One region of the Hoeflea prorocentri genome, then DNA from elsewhere that is predicted to be linked to it. Evidence: riboswitches for the same ligand, from Rfam matches in the RefSeq annotation. Region 1 holds a riboswitch; each other region holds the start of a gene.
The links. Region 1 has a riboswitch for cobalamin ahead of OQ273_RS04335 (DUF1636 domain-containing protein). Riboswitches for the same ligand answer to the same signal wherever they lie in the genome.

Region 1 (5,702 bases):
CGTAACAACGATGCCCACCAGATCGAGGAAGTCGGTGAGAAGTTGCGTGGCATGATGCCCTGGATCAAGTCCAATGCGCTTGTCGACAAGGAGCGTAACTGACCGGTTTGGTTTTGCCTTATCAATAGGGCGTGAACGAACATCAGCGGGGCGCTTTGCGCTCCGCTTTTTTTAATGGGCGAAATATTTCAAGAGATATATACATTAAACATGTTCAGTATTTGTTGTTTAATATTTCAGTATTGAAACAACACAAAGTGTTGGCTCTCTTATTTTGAATGTGATTTGAAGAAAGACTGTTCATACACCCATATGTGGTCGACGCAACCAAACGAGGACAAATTGCGATGACCAGATTTTTGCGTTTTCTAACAGTGGCTGCGCCGGCGGCGCTCCTGGCCGGCACGGCACATGCGGCGGATGCGATCTTGGAGCCCGCACCTGTGGCAGCGCCGGTCGCTGAGTCCGCGCCTGCTCCGAACTACTGGAACGGGTTTTATGCCGGTGTTCTGCTTGGATATCACCATGAGACCGTCGACACGGTCGGCGGTAACGGTTCGGGCGCGTCGCTTGGCGGTTATGCCGGTTACAACCACCTTTTCAGCAACAACATCGTTGTTGGCGTCGAGGGCGACTACAATGCGGCTTTCGGCAGTTTCGACGGCTTTGACTGGGAGTTGTCCAGTTTCGGAACCGTTCGCGGACGGCTCGGTTATGCCATGAACCGGTTTCACATCTATGCCACGGGCGGCCTGGCGCTTATGGATTTCAAGTCGTCCTTTGCCGGCCCGGGCAATCCTGGCCTTGAAACCGGCTGGACGGTCGGCGGTGGCCTTGAATATATGGTCACGCAGAACATCAGTGCCCGGGCTGAATACCTCTACATGAATTTCAACGATACGTTCCAGGATGTCGGTGCGCCGGCCGGTATTACTACCGACATTCACAATGTCCGTGCCGGTGTTGCCTATCACTTCTGATCGACCTTAGCCGGGGTGGGGGACCTGCCGCTGCCATTTTGGCAGCGGCTTTTTTGTGGTGACAAAGCACCGTCTGTTTTTTTAGCGCAAGCCGAGAAGACGTTTGAGCGTTTTGCGCGGATGGCGAAAGACTGACGGTTGCGGCGGCCGGTAAGCTTGGGGAACGACGGGCTCGGGAAGAGTTCGCTCCATCGCGGCGCGCTGCAGATGATCAGGCAGGGTCAAGGTCGTCAGCCTGTCGTTCTGTGTCGTGATGATATCGTCTCCGGTCAGGCCGAATGAATCCTGCGGCTGCCGGTCGACCTTCCGCCAGTCAAAGTCGACGCGGCGGATGTTTTGCCCGGGCCGGCCGTGGCTGAGATGATAGGTGTTGCCGATCTTTTGGACGGGTGCGGTGTGTTCAAACGCCGCTGTACAGAATATGGCATCCTTGTGCGTGTTGCTGAAGGTCAAATCCTCGCGGAAACCGCCAATCTCGTGAAAGAGCGATCTGGAGCAAAAGATGAAATCTCCTGACGCCATGCAATAGGGCTCGATATCGCTGGCATGGTTGTCGGACAGGGATGGGTCGTTAAGCGAAGATGCATCCTCGATGTCGATCCAGCCGGCCCTGTACAACATGCGCGTTTCGAAGTTGCCCTTTTGCAGGAACTCCAGGACATCGTCGCCGAAGTAATTGTCGGGATTTGTCAGCAGCAGCCATGATCCTCTGGCTCTGGCGGCTCCGGCATTCTTGGCGTGATATTCAAACAGCTTGATGTGCCGGTTTTCGCTGATCAGCCGGTGGATGGATGCGTCGACAACAATGCAGCGCGCCTTGTCGATGGTGGACAGCAGCTTTTCTGACAATAACGGCCTTCCGGGAAGCGGGTTCCACTCGACGAATACCAGCTCCGCCTCAACGCCCCGGGCCTCCAGCGCTTTAAGATTGTAGAGGCTGGTCGAAAACAGCCGATCCTCGAAATCGCCGCCGTAATTGTCGTTGCGGCCCACAATGACGATCGAAATCATGCATCCACCCTGCGCATATAGGCTTCATAGGCTCTAAGGGCCCGTTGCGGCCAGTAGGCACTGATGTCGTAACTTCCGGAATTGATCGCTTGCACCATCTTCGCGTTGTTTTCGTAGCCGACAAACTCGTTGACCAGATTGCCGGTCAGGTCCTGCACGTTTCTGTCCTGGCGAACCGAGGCCTGCGCATAGGCGACTTTGTAGCCGAGGTGAAGCAGATGATAGGCGGCCCAGATATCGTCCATCCTGCCGGCAAAAGGCACCATGAAGTAGCGCCGAAGTGCTTCGGAGGTCAGGAAAGTATTTTGTGAATTGAAGGGGCTGACCGTGTCGGATGTGAAAGGAAAGCTGCCCGTATCGAAAGTTACATCCGGAGCGTGTTCCATGCGGCAGACCGCATCGATATCCGGGTCGCCATCCCAGAAATCGGCCTGAATATCGACATGGACCTGTCGGTCTTCGAAATTTGAATAGTCTCGGGTTCTAAGCAGTTGAAGGGGAAAGCCGCGATGCCAAAGGTGCCTGTGTTCCGTCGCGCCGACCGGGTCAAAACAATCGCCATCGACGATAAATGACTTCATTGTCGCCGTCGTGCCGACAAGCAGTTCGCTGCCCCAGTTCTCATAGGGTATGTTGTCATCATCGACCGTCGCAATGATATCGGCGCCTTCATCCAGCGCCAGCACAAAGCCGAGATTTCGGCGCTGGATGCAGTTCCAGCCAATCAGCTCCGAAAGCTCCGGTGCGAGTTTTTCCTGATCCGAAGGTGACAGGTATCGCCCGTTGTCCAGCCGGTAGTCGGTCGGCGTTTTCCGGTCGCCCACCACGATCAACGTCCAGTCCTTCATGGCATCAAAGCGCCGGATCGCCTCGGTTGGTGCGTTGATGGTGGTTGAAACGATATATTTTTTGTGTCCTTGCATGCACAGACGCTTAGACAAGGAGGCGACCGGGAACAAGCGCAAATAACCTCAAAGCCAAGCGCGTTTCTCTTTGCGCATTGTCCCGTCGCGATGTTGACAGCTATCACCAACACGATAAGACTGCCGCCCAGATGGTTCCGGCGAATCCTTACGGCTAGCTGGATGAAAAGGGAACACGGTGCGGTGTAACCATCAGGTGCCAATTCCGTGACTGCCCCCGCAACTGTAAGCGGAGAGCCTATCAGCGAAAACCACTGGGTATGGTGTGTAGTCTCCATCCTGGGAAGGTGCTGACAGGCATAGACCCGCGAGTCAGGAGACCTGCCATCGCTCAACTTAAACTCGGGCGGGGTGCCCCCGGGGAGGTCGTAGTGATGACATCGAAAATTTCGCTGACATTTGCCGGGCGTAACAAATCCGGCCTTCATCTCTCCCTTCGGTACCCGCCGCTTCCTCGGGGGATGATGATCTGTGCAAAACAAGAAATTGGCGAGCTTGTCGGTCTGTACCCGTTGCCGGCAGGCAGCGTTCTCCGGCCCGGATAACCAGCGGCCGGGTTATCGCCTGGCCAAGACACTCCATTCACAATTTTCCGGCAGCGCCGCCGCCGGGCTCGGCATGTCGTTTCGTGGCGTGCGTTGCATGAGCCAGTGCAAGCGTCCTTGCGTTGTCGCGCTGTCGGGGCCATCCAAATACACGCTCGTATTCGGCGATCTTCACCCGCAAACCGATGCCGAGGCGATCCTCGAACTGGCCGAAAAGTATGCCACGACAACCAATGGTTTCGTCGAGCGCGCCGATCGTCCAGAAGCCTTGCGCGCCGGCATTCTTGGCCGCATTCCGCCCCTCAACCTTGATGGCGACCCAATCGACCCTGATTTCACCATTCTTCCTGCAATCGACAAGGACATACTTTGATGCTTATTGCGAAAAACCAATTGAACCGGGATCAGCAAACCTTTGACAGATGCCGCAACGCCCTGTCGGCTGCAGGCCTTGCAGCTGCGTTTGCCCTGGCAGGTGTGATTGCTTCCGCGGCGGCTGAAAACGTGACTGTCGGCCAGACGTTCCTTGCATCAGGTCTTGATCCTGCCGATGGTTCAACCGGCTGGGCGCTCGTATCCCATGGTATTGCCGAACAGCTTTTCTCCGTATCGCGCGATGGAGAGGTCATTCCTAATCTCGCCGCGTCCGCGACAAAAAATGCGGATGGCTCCTGGATGATTGAACTGTCGCCCGAACGCTTTTTCTCCGATGGAACGCCCGTTACAGCCAAGCTGGTCGCGGCCGCTCTCAACCGCACCGGTGAGGCCAACGCGTCGGCACGCGCGACAGCGGGCCGGTTGATTTTCGAAGCGGTGGACAACGATACGCTGAACGTGACAACCGAGCAGCCAACGGCGATCCTTCCATCCATTCTCGCCGAGTGGGCCTTCCCGGTTTACATGGAGACCAGCGGCGATCCCATCTTTACCGGTCCATTTGCCGTGGAAAGCTTCGAAACCGGCTCCGCGATCGAGATGGTGCCGAATAGGCACTATGAAGGACACGGGCAGCGGCCGGATGTTACGATCCGGCGGATCGCTGATGGTCAGTCTATGGCGCTTGCATTTGCATCCGGCGAGTTGGACCTTGCCTTCAATCTGCCTGTTGAAACCATCTCGATGTTTGATGGCAGCAAAGACCGGTCGGTAAGATCTTTCCCGGTCGCTTACCAGTACATGATGTGGATGAACACGCGCACGCCGACACTGGGAGACGTTCGGGTCCGCCGGGCGATCGACGCTGCTATTAACAGGAACCATCTGGTAACCGCCGCGCGAGCGGGCACACCGGCGACAGGCGCTTTCGCCGCTGGCTACCCGTTTGCTGCCGAGGGGACACTTGCCTACGATCCCGACCTATCGGCACGCCTGCTTGATGAGGCCGGCTGGATTATGGGTGATGATGGCTTGCGCTCCAAGGATGGCAAAAATCTGGACCTCGTTTTGTGGGCCTATCCGCAGCGCCCCGATCTCGTGACCTTCCAACCGGTAATCCGTGCGGCTCTCGCGGATCTGGGCATTGCAGTGACAACGCAGGTGACCGAATCCCCGAGCAATGTCGCGGACAGCGGCGAGTTCGACCTGTTCCTTTGGGCGCAGCATACCGCTCCTTCGGGTGATCCTGGCCTGTTTCTTTCTCTCTTCTTCGAAACAGATGCCGCACGCAATTACACGGGCTGGTCCAGTGCGACCTATGACGATGTTGTTGACGCGCTGCGCAAGGCAGAGGATTCCAATGAGCGGATTGCGTTGGCAAAAAAGGCGCAGGAACTGATTGCGGATGGTGCCCCGGTCTCGTTCCTCGTTACGCCGCAATGGCATGTCGGCCTGTCCGGCCGGTTGGCGGATTATCAGCCTTGGGGGTCGGACTACTACGTCATCCGTCCGGATCTTTTTGTGTCGCAACCATAGACAGGGAGCCTGAGCGATGAGCTGGCTTGCGGCAATGCGGATGGCATTCATGGCCCTTGTGTCATGGCTGGCTGCGGTTGCCGTGAGCTTTGTGTTGATTCGCCTCATTCCCGGCGATCCGGTCGATATTTTTGCAAATCGCATGAATGTTCACGCCGGCGACGAGCTGGTCGCCGCCTACCGTCAGGCCTGGGGGCTTGATCACAGTCTGATCGAGCAGTTTTTCATCTGGCTGAAGGGTTTCGTCACCCTCGATTGGGGTGTTTCATTTGTCACCGGCGGCAGCGTTTCGAATGAACTTGCTCCGCGCCTGGCATGGTCGGCGGCGATTG
Region 2 (5,702 bases), 2.7 Mb from region 1:
ATTCTTTCGAATGCCCCACGCGCCGGAACAGCCGGAACCTTCAAGTCTTCCTCCCGACCTTCAGGAAACACAAGCAGTCATCTCATGTCAACATTTATTCATGTTGAATGAATATTTATCCTCACTTGCCTGAAGGCTGATCCAATGTCATCTTTCGCGAATGATCATCTCGGGCAACCGCAGTAAGGCAGATAAAACTCAACAGGCCATCACAGGCTAATATCTTGAATAAGAAGGATATTTCTGACAGTGGAGACAGGATGAGAACAGTTCTGTGTTACGGCGACTCAAATACGCACGGACAGATACCCGGAGGCACCCCCCTGGATCGTTTTGGCCTGGATACGCGTTGGCCGGGCGTGTTGCAACGAGAATTGGGAGACGGCTGGCACGTCATTGAAGAGGGTTTGAGTGGCCGCACCACCGTTCACGACGACCCTATCGAAGGCGCGATCAAAAACGGGCGCACTTACCTCAGACCCTGCATGATGAGTCACGCGCCACTCGATGTTGTTGTTGTTATGCTCGGAACAAACGACCTGAAGGCCCGCTTTGGGCAGCCGCCGTCCGAGGTGGCTATGGGAATGGGTTGTCTTATTCATGACATCAAGGAGTTGGCGCCGGGACCCGGCGGCAATGTTCCCGAGATCATGATCGTTGCACCTCCTCCGATGCAAGACGATATCAAGGAGTGGAGTTCGATTTTCGCCGGCGCGCAGGAAAAGAGCCACAGGCTGGCCCTTGAATTTGAGATCATGGCCGACTCGCTTGAGGTGCACTATTTTGATGCAGGTTCCATTATCGAATGTGATCCTGAGGACGGGTTCCATCTAAGCGGCAACGCACACAAGGCTCTCGGCGTTTCCATGGCGCAGGAAATTGTGGCAATCGGGTGGGTCGACAATGGCTGAGATGCGGACAATAACGAGACCACATGCGGTTCAGGAGGTGTATTTTGCCTGATATGCGGTTCGCTCCTCCAAATCCATTGCGTATCGCTGACCGCTCCAGTGGTCTGAACTCGATCAGTGTTCGCAGTTATAACGAACGGCTTGTCCTGTCACTCTTGTTGCAGAATGACGGCATATCGCGAATGGAAATTGGCCAAAGGACAGGGCTATCTGCGCAAACTGTCTCTGTTATCGTCAGATCTCTCGAGCAAGAAGGCCTCGTCAAAAAGGGAAAAGCGCAGAAAGGCCGTGTCGGCCCACCGGCTATTCCCTTGTCGCTGAATGCGAAAGGTGCCTATTCCGTCGGCATAAGTCTGGGCCATCGGCAAACTGACGTTGTGCTGATCGATTTCGTCGGGGCTGTGAAGTTCCACACCACAATTCCCAACTCTTCCAGGACGGAAGGCAGCAACCACACGCAATTCCTGGAAACGGTCCGTGCAGCCATTCAGGCGCTTCCCAGCAATCGCGAAAGGATTGCAGGCGTTGGATTGGCTATTCCTGAAGATCGATACGAGTTGAACCTGGCGCCTTATGGAGCCGCGGAAAGATATGAAACTCTGGGTTCCGAGATCGAGGCTGATTTAGGTGTTGAAGTCTACGTTCAAAACGACATATCGGCAGCGGCCGGCGGCGAGAGCTTATTTGGCGCAGCCAAGCCCTTGACAGATTACCTGTTCTGCTATCTGGGGGCTCGACTTCACAATCGGCTGGTTCTCAATCACCAGATATTCAACAGCAACGCCATCCAGAGCCACGACGTCGGGCTGCTCTATCTTCAGAAACGTCTTGAGGAAAACGGCTTAGACACCAGCGCGCTTTGGGAGAGAGGCGCCCTGTGGCCAGATTTCGGAACAGTCGAGGCCGACTGGTTCGACACATGCGTTTCACAACTCGAGCAGTCCATGACCGCGCTATCTCAGTTTGTGCCTGTAACCACAATCGTACTGTCATCTTATGCGCCCAAAGATATTTGCGAGAAAATATCAAAACGGCTGGAAGACCGGATGGATGGCATTCGTGCCATTGCCGGCTCACTGGAAGTCTCCCCCAAAGCCATAGGTGCCGCGAGCCTGCCCTTCAGTTCGAAATTCATGGTGGAATGAGACCAAATCGCCGGCAACGCCCAAGATTTCTTCCATCCGGCCCGCGTCACCTATTTCCTGCCCGACACGCCGTAAATATTCACCATCGAGGTCGCAAACGGCATTGCCCGGCCTCGGATGTGGCTGTAACAATCGGCATTCGGGTTCCAGGCGGGCAAAGCCCGCCGGATTAAATGGGAACACGGTAGGGACGACCAAATGCGGGCCTGATCCGTGACTGCCCTCGCAACTGTGAGCGCGAGCCGCTTCCACTATGCCACTGGGGAAGCCCGGGAAGGCGGAAGTCCAGGCGATGAAGCGCGAGTCAGGAGACCTGCCCGAATAACCTGAACAGGCGCAGCACAGCTGCGTCGGCAATGCACGAAGGGTGCAGGAAAGGAAAGACCATGCATATTGAACCGGGCGTCGTTGACGGCGCCAAACTGGCCTTGAGCTACGCCACCGCCGCCGGCGCAGGCGGCCTGATGCTGAAAATGGCCTTTGACGACGTAAAGTCCAATGGAGGCGTAGCGGCGCTGGCCATACGCAGCGTGGCGACGACCGTGCTGGTCTTCAGCTTCTTTGAGATCTTCCCGCATTTCCCCGTCGGGGTTTCGGAGGTTCACTTTATTCTCGGCGCAACACTCTACCTGGTCTTCGGCGCCGGCCCGGCAGCGATCGGCCTTGCCCTCGGCCTTCTGGCGCAGGGCGTTTTCTTCGCGCCATTCGACCTGCCGCAATACGGCATGAACCTGACGACGCTGGTCTTGCCTCTCTTTGCCGTCAGCCTTCTGGCCAGGAAGATCATTCCGTCGCACACGGCTTACAAAGACGTTTCCTACAAACAGGCGCTCGCGCTTTCGACCACCTATCAGGGCGGCATCGTTGTCTGGGTCGCCTTCTGGGCTTTCTACGGCGGCGGCTTCGGAGCGGAGAACCTGGCGCAGATCGGAACCTTCGGTATCGCCTATATGAGCGTGATCATCCTTGAGCCGGTGCTTGACCTTGGCATTCTCGCCATCGCCAAGAACTGGGATAATCTGAAGGACAGCCGGCTTTTCAACCGACGTCTCTACAGCGCTCACGCCTGATCCTCCATACAACCGGCTTCCGGAGCCTTGTCCCGGAAGCCACCGAATGCCTGAAATCAAGGGCGCTTGCCATTATTCGCACATGCGGGCTTAATATGAACCGGCGACTCAACCGGCGGTTCGTCACAGGCTCGACCTTCCGCCTCATCGACCGGAGGGACGTTCTGCGCGGTCCATTTCGCATCCTGCTTGCAGCACTCTCGATCGGCTTTGTTTCCTCCGCAGACAGCCGGGCGGAAACCGGCGTTCATTCAGACCGGATCGTTCTCGGCCAATCGGCGGCCTTCAACGGCCCGGCCGCCTCGCTCGGAACCGCGTTCCGGGACGGACTGAACGCCGCCTTCAAAGCGGTCAACCGGTCGGGCGGCATTCATGGCCGACATATCCGGCTTATCGGGTATGATGACGGCTATGAGCCGGAACAGGCAATCGCCAACACGAAAAAGCTGATCGACGACGACGCGGTCTTCGCACTGATCGGAGAGGTCGGCACGCCGACATCGCGCGCCGCCCACCCGCTTTCGGAGAAGGCGGGCATTCCCTTCGTTGCGCCCTTTACCGGCGCCTCGTTCCTGCGTGATCCCGCCCTTATCACTGCCATCAACCTGCGCGCCTCCTACGCTCAGGAGGCTGAAGCGCTGATCGGATATCTGACCGGTAGCGAGCATATGAGCCGCATCGCCGTCCTCTACCAGGACGACACGTTCGGGCGGGTCGGGCTGAATGGGGTGCGCGAGGCGCTGAAGCGGCGGGATATGGCGCCGGTTTCGGAAGAAACGTTCCGGCGCAACACTACCGCCGTCAAGCGCGCGCTGCTTTCTATCCGCCGTTCACAACCGGAAGCCGTCATCATTGTCGGGCCATACGAGCCCGCCGCTGTATTCATCAAGACGGCTGCACAAATCGGCTTCGAGCCGACATTCGCGGCGCTGTCTTTTGTCGGCAGCAAGGCGCTGGCCGCGGAACTCCATCCGAATGATCATGCGGTCGTCGTTTCGCAAGTCGTACCGCTGTTTGACGACCGTACCCTCCCCCTTGCCAAAAACTTCCTCGACGCGCTGACTGCAGCCAATCCGCAGGCCGAGGCAGGTTTTGTCACGCTTGAAGGTTATATCGCCGGAAGGCTGGTTGCCGAGGCGCTGCGCCGGCTCGGACCGCAGCCGACACGAAGCGCTTTTCTCGATCTCTTCAAATCGCCTGCCACATTCGACATAGATGGCATGGTTCTGGAATTCGGCCCAGGTGACAATCAGGGCTCCGACCGCGTCTTCCTGACGGCGATCGGCGAAGACGGCAGCTTTGTCGCCCTGGATGCCGGATTATGAGTGACAATGCCGGGACAACGGATGCGCTTGCCGGTATGCCGGCGACGCGCTTCGGCATAAAGCCGCAACTCTCCCTCGCGTTTATCGCTATGACAGCGATGACTGCCCTTGTGGGCGCTGTCGCCTGGCTGATCTTTGAGCAGATCGAGCACACGGTTGTCGAGATAACCGAACACAGTATTCCTGAAATCACTCTGGCAACACAAATCGCCGATGTCGGAGCCGATATCACGGCCTTCGCGCCGACGATCACCGCCAGCCGAACACAGAACGAGCGCGTACGGCGGCGCGACAGGCTGGACGGTGACGGTTCCCGCCTGCGCGATCTCGTCAGCCAATGGACGCATGAGCAGGTCGCTCTCTCTGCTGCCGCGCGCCTGTCGGAAGCGGCGGACAATATCGCCCGGCAGATCGAAATTGCCGACCGGGCCGTGGAGGACCAGCTCAACCGGGCGGCATCCATCAACGAACGCAGCGCCGTTCTCGACAAGACCCACACCGCCCTTCTCGACGCATTGGAACCGTTGATAGACGACGCCGTCTTCGAGGTTGTGATCGAGGGTGAGCAGAGCGCCACCGGCGGGTCGGGCAGCAATGGACAGGACCTGTCGGAACTGATCGACACGGGCGTGATGTCGCTTCTGCATCTCCTGACGCTGCAGGCGGACGGCAATCTGGCGGTTGGTATTTTGCGGGAGGTGGCCGACACATCCGATCTCGCTCTTCTGACGCCCATGGCGGAGCGGTTTCGCGCCGTTTCCGAGCGGCTTGAGAGGACCCTTCCCCTCGTTCCCGCAACCATTGACCGAACGGTATTGCAGCAAAACATATCAATCCTGACGGGATCCGGCCTTGGGACAGACAATATCTTCGAGCTCAAGCGCACTCAGTTGCAGCAGGCCGAGACGGCGCAAGCCGCACTTGGCGACATACGCATTCAGTCGGCGGCCATTTCGTCTGCAGTGGCGGAGCTCGTACAGGCCGCGGAGGATGAAAGCCGGCAGACCGCAGCAAGGGCGCGGGACATTATCGGCGGCGGGCACACCGCTATCGCCGCGATCTCGGTGGCAAGCGTCGGCTTTGCAATCCTGATGCTCATCCTCTTTGTCGGACCGCGGCTGGTGCGCCCGATCGAGCAAACCACAAACACCATGTCGAGGCTTGCCGCCGGCGACACGGATGTTGCCATTCCGGGCCTTGAGCGGCGTGACGAGATTGGCCGGATGGCCCGGGCGCTGGAAGTCTTCCGCG
Region 3 (5,702 bases), 3.4 Mb from region 1:
GCGAGAACCTCAATATACTTCCCGGCTTTAGCCGACGATGGCCAGCAGGCATAACAAACGCCCGCCAGGCGAACTTTGCCAAGCGTTTATCAAAGCTGAAACAGAAAAAGAAGGCCCCGGCGGTGAGAATCGCCGATCACATATCGATAATCTTGCCGTTCCCGTCGTCCCAGACACGTGGACCATTCTCGCGTTTGTGGACGCGGTTGCGCCGATTGAACCGGGCGGCGATCAGGCCGACCACGCAGGCGACAGCGGCAAAACCGACAATAGCCAGCCCGACGGTCGCCATGACGACGATGATCAGGGCGGCAATGCCGAGCCCGACAACTGCAACAATGATTGCGCGAAGATTTGCCATCGTATTACCTCCCGCTTTCTCAAATTCGGCGAACCGCAAAACAGCCGGCAGCCGTGTAAACCCGCTGGAGATCGGGTCTGCTTCCATTCAATTGGTCATTGAACGGTACAGTTTCAACCGCCGCCGCCTTACAATTCGTAAAGGATGCAGCTCCAAAACCGTCGGAGCTCACAACACAGCCTTGCGATGCGGCCCGGCGAAAGGCATTAAGACGCCATGAAAAAAACAGGCATACATCACCGCCAAAAACAGACCCGCCGCTCGGTCCTTTACATACCCGCCAACAATGAACGGGCCATGGAAAAGGCTACCGGGCTCGATTGCGATACAATTATCGTCGATCTTGAAGATTCCATCGCACCTGATGAAAAACCGGCAGCGCGCAATGCGCTCGAGGACCGTCTTTCAAGGACCGGGCCGCCAGGCAAGGAATGGATCATCCGGATCAACGCCCTTTCAAGCAAATGGGGTCATGACGACATTGTCGAGGCTGCGCGTCTGCGCCCCGACGCCATCCTGCTGCCAAAGGTCAACGGTGCAGCCGACATTGACCAGGCCGAGGCGGCGCTGCGGGACGTTGGGGCTGAACCGGCCATCGGGCTCTGGGCAATGATCGAAACACCGCGCGGTATCGCAAACGTTCTCACCACAGCCGACACCGCGCATCGGCCCGGCGGCCGCCTCGATTGTCTGGTGATCGGATCCAATGATCTGTCCAAGGAAACGGACATCCCCCTTCCGGACGGAAGACAATTTATGACACCCTGGCTTATGCAGGTGGTGCTTGCCGCCAAAGCCGCCGGCGTCGATGTGCTCGACGGCGTTTATAATGATTTTCACGACGAGGCCGGTTTTCTTGCCGAATGCGCCGAAGGCCACCTGATGGGCTTCGACGGAAAAACCCTTATCCATCCAAGCCAGATCGGCGGTGCCAATGAGGCATTCGGAGCTGGCAAGGACGCACTTGCGCAGGCAAAAGCGATCGTGGAAGCGTTTTCCCTGCCCGAAAACGCCGGCAAAGGGGTGATAAAGATCGACGGGCGCATGGTAGAGCGCCTGCATCTGGAACAGGCCGAGGCGCTTTTGGCAAAAGCCGGCATCCGGTAACCTGACACGAATTGGAGCTGCACGATGAAACTCTACAGATTGCTGACCGGGCCAGACGATGCCAGTTTCTGCCATAAGGTCAGCGAAGCTTTGTCACAGGGATGGGAGCTCCATGGTGATCCAGCCTACGGTTTCAACAATGAATCCGGGCGCATGCAATGCGCCCAGGCCGTCATCAAGCATGTCTCCGGAAAAACCTACAGCCCGGACATGAAACTCTCCGAGCAATAAGCCCGGTTTTATATCAGGGTTGCCGCCTGCGCCTGCGCCGGTTCGGTGAAACCGGTATTTGCGATGCCTCGATGGCCTGCCTCAGATAATCGCAAAACAGCTGAACATCGGGTGACATGGCAGGGCCCGCATCCACGACGCGCAGCGCATATCGCGCCGCTTTGTCGATCGCTGCGCCCGTTGGAAGGTCGAGCATCCACTGGATCAGCGCTTCCTCGGCAGAAAGCGGCCGATACGACCGGTCCTTGCGCAACGCGACGATGTTGGTTCCGTCAGGCCGGCCAATCCTGCGGACGATACGGCCAATGTCACTATCTTGTACGGGAAACATCGCTCACCCTCCCATTCGGCCGGGTGAAGGACATCTGTGAAGATCGTCTGTTTGTTTGATGTGGTTCACATGTCTCTCCTCAAAAGGCAGAGACGGGGCATAAGAAAGCGCAGGTGCCGGCCAGGACCGGGCTCGCCGCTCTTCCGGGGCACCCCGCCCGGCTTGCAGTTCACGTAAAGGCAGGTCTCCTGGCTTGCGGGTCATCACCGTCTCCTGCCTTCCCGGCTGTCAAGGCCAGTGGCTTTTGGGAGAGGCTCGCCGCTTACAGTTGCGGGGGCAGCGCCGGATTTGCACCGGCTTCCCTCTTGGCTTTGCCAAACTTGCGCTTATCAGCGCGAATCGCGGCAAAGAACCTTTACCCAAGCAGCTTACCGCGAATCTGTTCAACAGACAGCCGCTACAGCGACGCTTTTCGTCGCAAGCTGTGGTTCAGCGGTAAAAGCGCCTGAGCAGGATGGGTGTCAGATACATCGGAACCTGATAGCAGCCGATAAACAGCAGCAACGGCTCCATGACGCCAGCCGGCAAGGCTGCCAGGAACAGCGCAATGTTGCGATTACCGGCACACACCGCGATTCCAGCGCTTTGATCCGGCAAGGGTCGCTTCAAAATGAGATAGACGCTTGCCTGCAGTCCGAAATTGGCAACAAAGGCAATAAAGAGGTTAAACGCCAGTCCGCCGGGGTTGTTCTCCAGGGCCGGACGAACGGCGGCCATCAGCCCGACAACCATGATAGCCATGGTGAGCGCTGCCAATCCATCGATGGCGCCAAGACCCGCCGGACCGGGATTTTTCAAAAAGAACCCTCGAATGACAAAGGCAATGGCCGTTGCAATGCCGATGATGAGAAGCAACCGCAGAGCCGCACCCAAAACGCTTTTGCCGGCAACCAGGTCCGGCATCATCCAGAAAACCGGGATCGTGGTCAGGGGAAGCAGCGCCGTACCTGCGATCAACAGCCGTAACGAAGGCGCGCTGTCCTTGCCAAGCAGGATAGCCAGGCTCGGACTTCCGGAAATCGGCGAAGCCGCGAGCATCAGCGCCAATCCGAAAGCCAGCGGGCTCCGCCAGTCCGTTGCAATCAGCACTAGAACAAAAATGATCGGCAAGGCCAGTTGCAGGGCCAGAACAAAGTAGAGAGACTGGCCGATATCCCGTGTCGCGCCAAAAGCCTGCCGGGGCCCGACACGCAAAGCGGAGAAGAACAACAGCAGCGCCACGGCTATCGGAAGCTGCTTTTCCATGAAGGCGGCAATGCCTGGCAACGCGACACCGGCGACCAACCCAAGGACAAGGAGCCAGCGCCCGTGGCGCGCGGCAAACTGCAGAACGGAAAGTACCGGGGTCACGTCAGCCCCCGCAGAACCAGCAGAATTCCGGCCATCCCGGCAACGCCGAGCAACCATGGTCGATACCAGCGCAAGAACCGCAGTCTGAAGAAACGGGCGACCCAAAGGCCTGCGAACATGGGCGGCAACATGGCCAGCGCCAGCGCGGCATCGCGCCATCCTGCCCAACCGGCCCAGTAAAGGCCCGCAAGTGAAATGCCGCAGCCGATGGCAAAGAAGGCCGCAAGGGTGGCGCGTGCCGCATCGGGCTCGCGTCCCTGATAGACAAGGGCCAGCGGCGGCGCGCCAACAGACGTGATCGTTCCCATCGCTCCGGATATGAAACCCATCGATCCCAGCGAGCCCCAGTTGAAAGGCAGGGATCGCCCGGCGGCCGACAGCCCCACCGCGACAAGAACCATTGCGCCAAACAGCAGACTGAAACCGGATGCAGTCGAGACGATCAACAACAGGACGAGACCCAACACCGCGCCGATAAGCCGCCCTCCCGTCGCCACCGCAACCTCGTTCCAGCGAATATGCGCCCGCTCAGCCAGGGCGCCCCAGGCTGCCGTCAACATACCAAGAAAAAGAGTCGGTGCAGGCACCAGCTCGGGATTGAGCAATGCCAAAAGCGGGGCGACGGTCAGACCAAATCCCATTCCCAGGCCCGACTGGACAATCGAGCCGGCCATAACGATCAACCCGACCGCTGCGATAAACGTAAGCGGCAGATCAAGGGTATATACATCGGCGCCCACAACACCTGCCTTCCGGATTGCGCGTCAATCAGGTCCAACGGCAATACGCCTTGCATGGGGCCGATGCAAGCGTGCGACAACAGGGGCCCGGCAGACCTTATGGATAACGGTCCGGGCCTTTCGGCTCCTGATCCCGTTCCACCCTGCGGTAGTAGTCGGCCAGCGTCCGGCCGCGTTCCGGCCGGAAGATTTCACCGGTTTCGCGGATCTTGTCCATCCGATCGAGCCGGAATGTCCTGAAATCGGATCTGAGCTCACACCAGGCCGCAAGTGTCCACACCTTGCCCCAGAACCAAAGGCCGAGCGGACGGATACGCCGTGCCGTAGCTGCGCCCTCGGCATCCCGGTACTCCACATCCAGCACTTGCCTGCGGTCGGCGGCCCTTTCAAGCAAGTCGAAGCGGTGGCGATCCTCATCCGGCATCATGAAATCCGGGGCGTGAATTTCCGTCTGTTGAATCCGGTTGCGCTCGCCATCGGGCAGGACGGCCTCGATCTTGACCAGCGCCTCTTCGGCAGCCCGCGCCACCGCGGCGCCACCCCAAGCCCGCGCCATGCGCGCGCCGGTGACAAGAGCGACAATTTCGTCGCGCGAAAACATCAGCGGCGGCAGATCAAAACCCTCGCGCATGATGTAACCAACGCCAGCCTCCCCATCAATCGGGACCCCCGTTGATTGCAGGTCGGCGATATCGCGGTAGATGGTACGCTCGGAAACCTCCAATCGCTCAGCAAGAGAGGCGGCGGTAACCAGACGGCCACCCCGCAGATACTGAACAATCTGGAACAATCGGTCTGCACGACGCATGTCATGGCCCCCGCACTGTCAGGAGTGCGCCCGGGCCGCTCATGGCCCGAACACACGGCTCAACCTTATCGCCAGGCCCGGTCAGTTGAACAGCCCGATGCTGTTTCCATCCGGATCGAGACAATAGACAAAGCGTCCGGAATCGATGGTCACGATATCCGAAACAACCTTTCCACCGTTCTCGACAACACGGTCCATGGCTGATTCAAGCTTCTCCTGCACGGCAAGGTGAACAGTGCTTCCCTTGCCCGCAACACCCGGGTTTCCGGCATATATGTGGCCGGCCACGCCAGTGGCGGGCTCCTTGTTCGGGAAGATACCGATGGTCTGAGGCCCCATATCGGTCTCGACCAGTTCGGTCTGAAGAACCGCGTTGTAAAACGCCATCCCGGCCTTCAGGTCGCTGACCGGGATTTCAAACCAGACAGCGGCATGTTCAGGTGTATTAGAGGACATTGTCATCTCCGTAATCATGTCTACGAAGATCTTATGACACAGGCCTCCTGACAACATTCTGTCAGGAGCATGACAGGGGTCGGCAGTCAGTTGTCGTTCGGCGGCACTGTATAGTTGAGCGGCAGGCGCCCGCCATCGGCGTAGACGGTCTGCCCGGTCACATAGCCTGCATCCTTTGACGCCAGAAACGCGGCTATACCGGCAATTTCCTCCGGCTCGCCGATACGCCCGAGCGGCGTGCGCGACAGGACGCGTTCGCGCGCCTCGCGGTCTGTCACAACCGCCTTGAGCATATCGGTCATAATCGATCCCGGACCA

Region 2: linked by a shared signal. The riboswitch ahead of OQ273_RS16925 (energy-coupling factor ABC transporter permease) and the one ahead of OQ273_RS04335 (DUF1636 domain-containing protein) in region 1 are both predicted to bind cobalamin.
Region 3: linked by a shared signal. The riboswitch ahead of OQ273_RS20605 (hypothetical protein) and the one ahead of OQ273_RS04335 (DUF1636 domain-containing protein) in region 1 are both predicted to bind cobalamin.

Annotation. Positions count from the first base shown of each region.
Region 1 is NZ_JAPJZI010000001.1:941,622-947,323, forward strand. Features, by position in the region: gene ilvC (ketol-acid reductoisomerase) at 1-102, shown strand, start outside; gene OQ273_RS04320 (outer membrane protein) at 348-980, shown strand; gene OQ273_RS04325 (hypothetical protein) at 1,062-1,991, opposite strand; gene OQ273_RS04330 (hypothetical protein) at 1,988-2,914, opposite strand; cobalamin riboswitch at 3,030-3,257, shown strand; gene OQ273_RS04335 (DUF1636 domain-containing protein) at 3,386-3,832, shown strand; gene OQ273_RS04340 (ABC transporter substrate-binding protein) at 3,832-5,370, shown strand; gene OQ273_RS04345 (ABC transporter permease) at 5,387-5,702, shown strand, end outside.
Region 2 is NZ_JAPJZI010000001.1:3,612,186-3,617,887, forward strand. Features, by position in the region: gene OQ273_RS16915 (SGNH/GDSL hydrolase family protein) at 261-911, shown strand; gene OQ273_RS16920 (ROK family transcriptional regulator) at 965-2,056, shown strand; cobalamin riboswitch at 2,181-2,391, shown strand; gene OQ273_RS16925 (energy-coupling factor ABC transporter permease) at 2,443-3,126, shown strand; gene OQ273_RS16930 (ABC transporter substrate-binding protein) at 3,222-4,451, shown strand; gene OQ273_RS16935 (adenylate/guanylate cyclase domain-containing protein) at 4,448-5,702, shown strand, end outside.
Region 3 is NZ_JAPJZI010000001.1:4,372,204-4,377,905, reverse strand. Features, by position in the region: gene OQ273_RS20620 (hypothetical protein) at 137-361, opposite strand; gene OQ273_RS20615 (HpcH/HpaI aldolase/citrate lyase family protein) at 578-1,468, shown strand; gene OQ273_RS20610 (DUF1737 domain-containing protein) at 1,493-1,699, shown strand; gene OQ273_RS20605 (hypothetical protein) at 1,713-2,030, opposite strand; cobalamin riboswitch at 2,192-2,402, opposite strand; gene OQ273_RS20600 (hypothetical protein) at 2,460-3,380, opposite strand; gene OQ273_RS20595 (sulfite exporter TauE/SafE family protein) at 3,377-4,120, opposite strand; gene OQ273_RS20590 (helix-turn-helix transcriptional regulator) at 4,218-4,928, opposite strand; gene OQ273_RS20585 (VOC family protein) at 5,010-5,384, opposite strand; gene OQ273_RS20580 (SDR family NAD(P)-dependent oxidoreductase) at 5,471-5,702, opposite strand, start outside.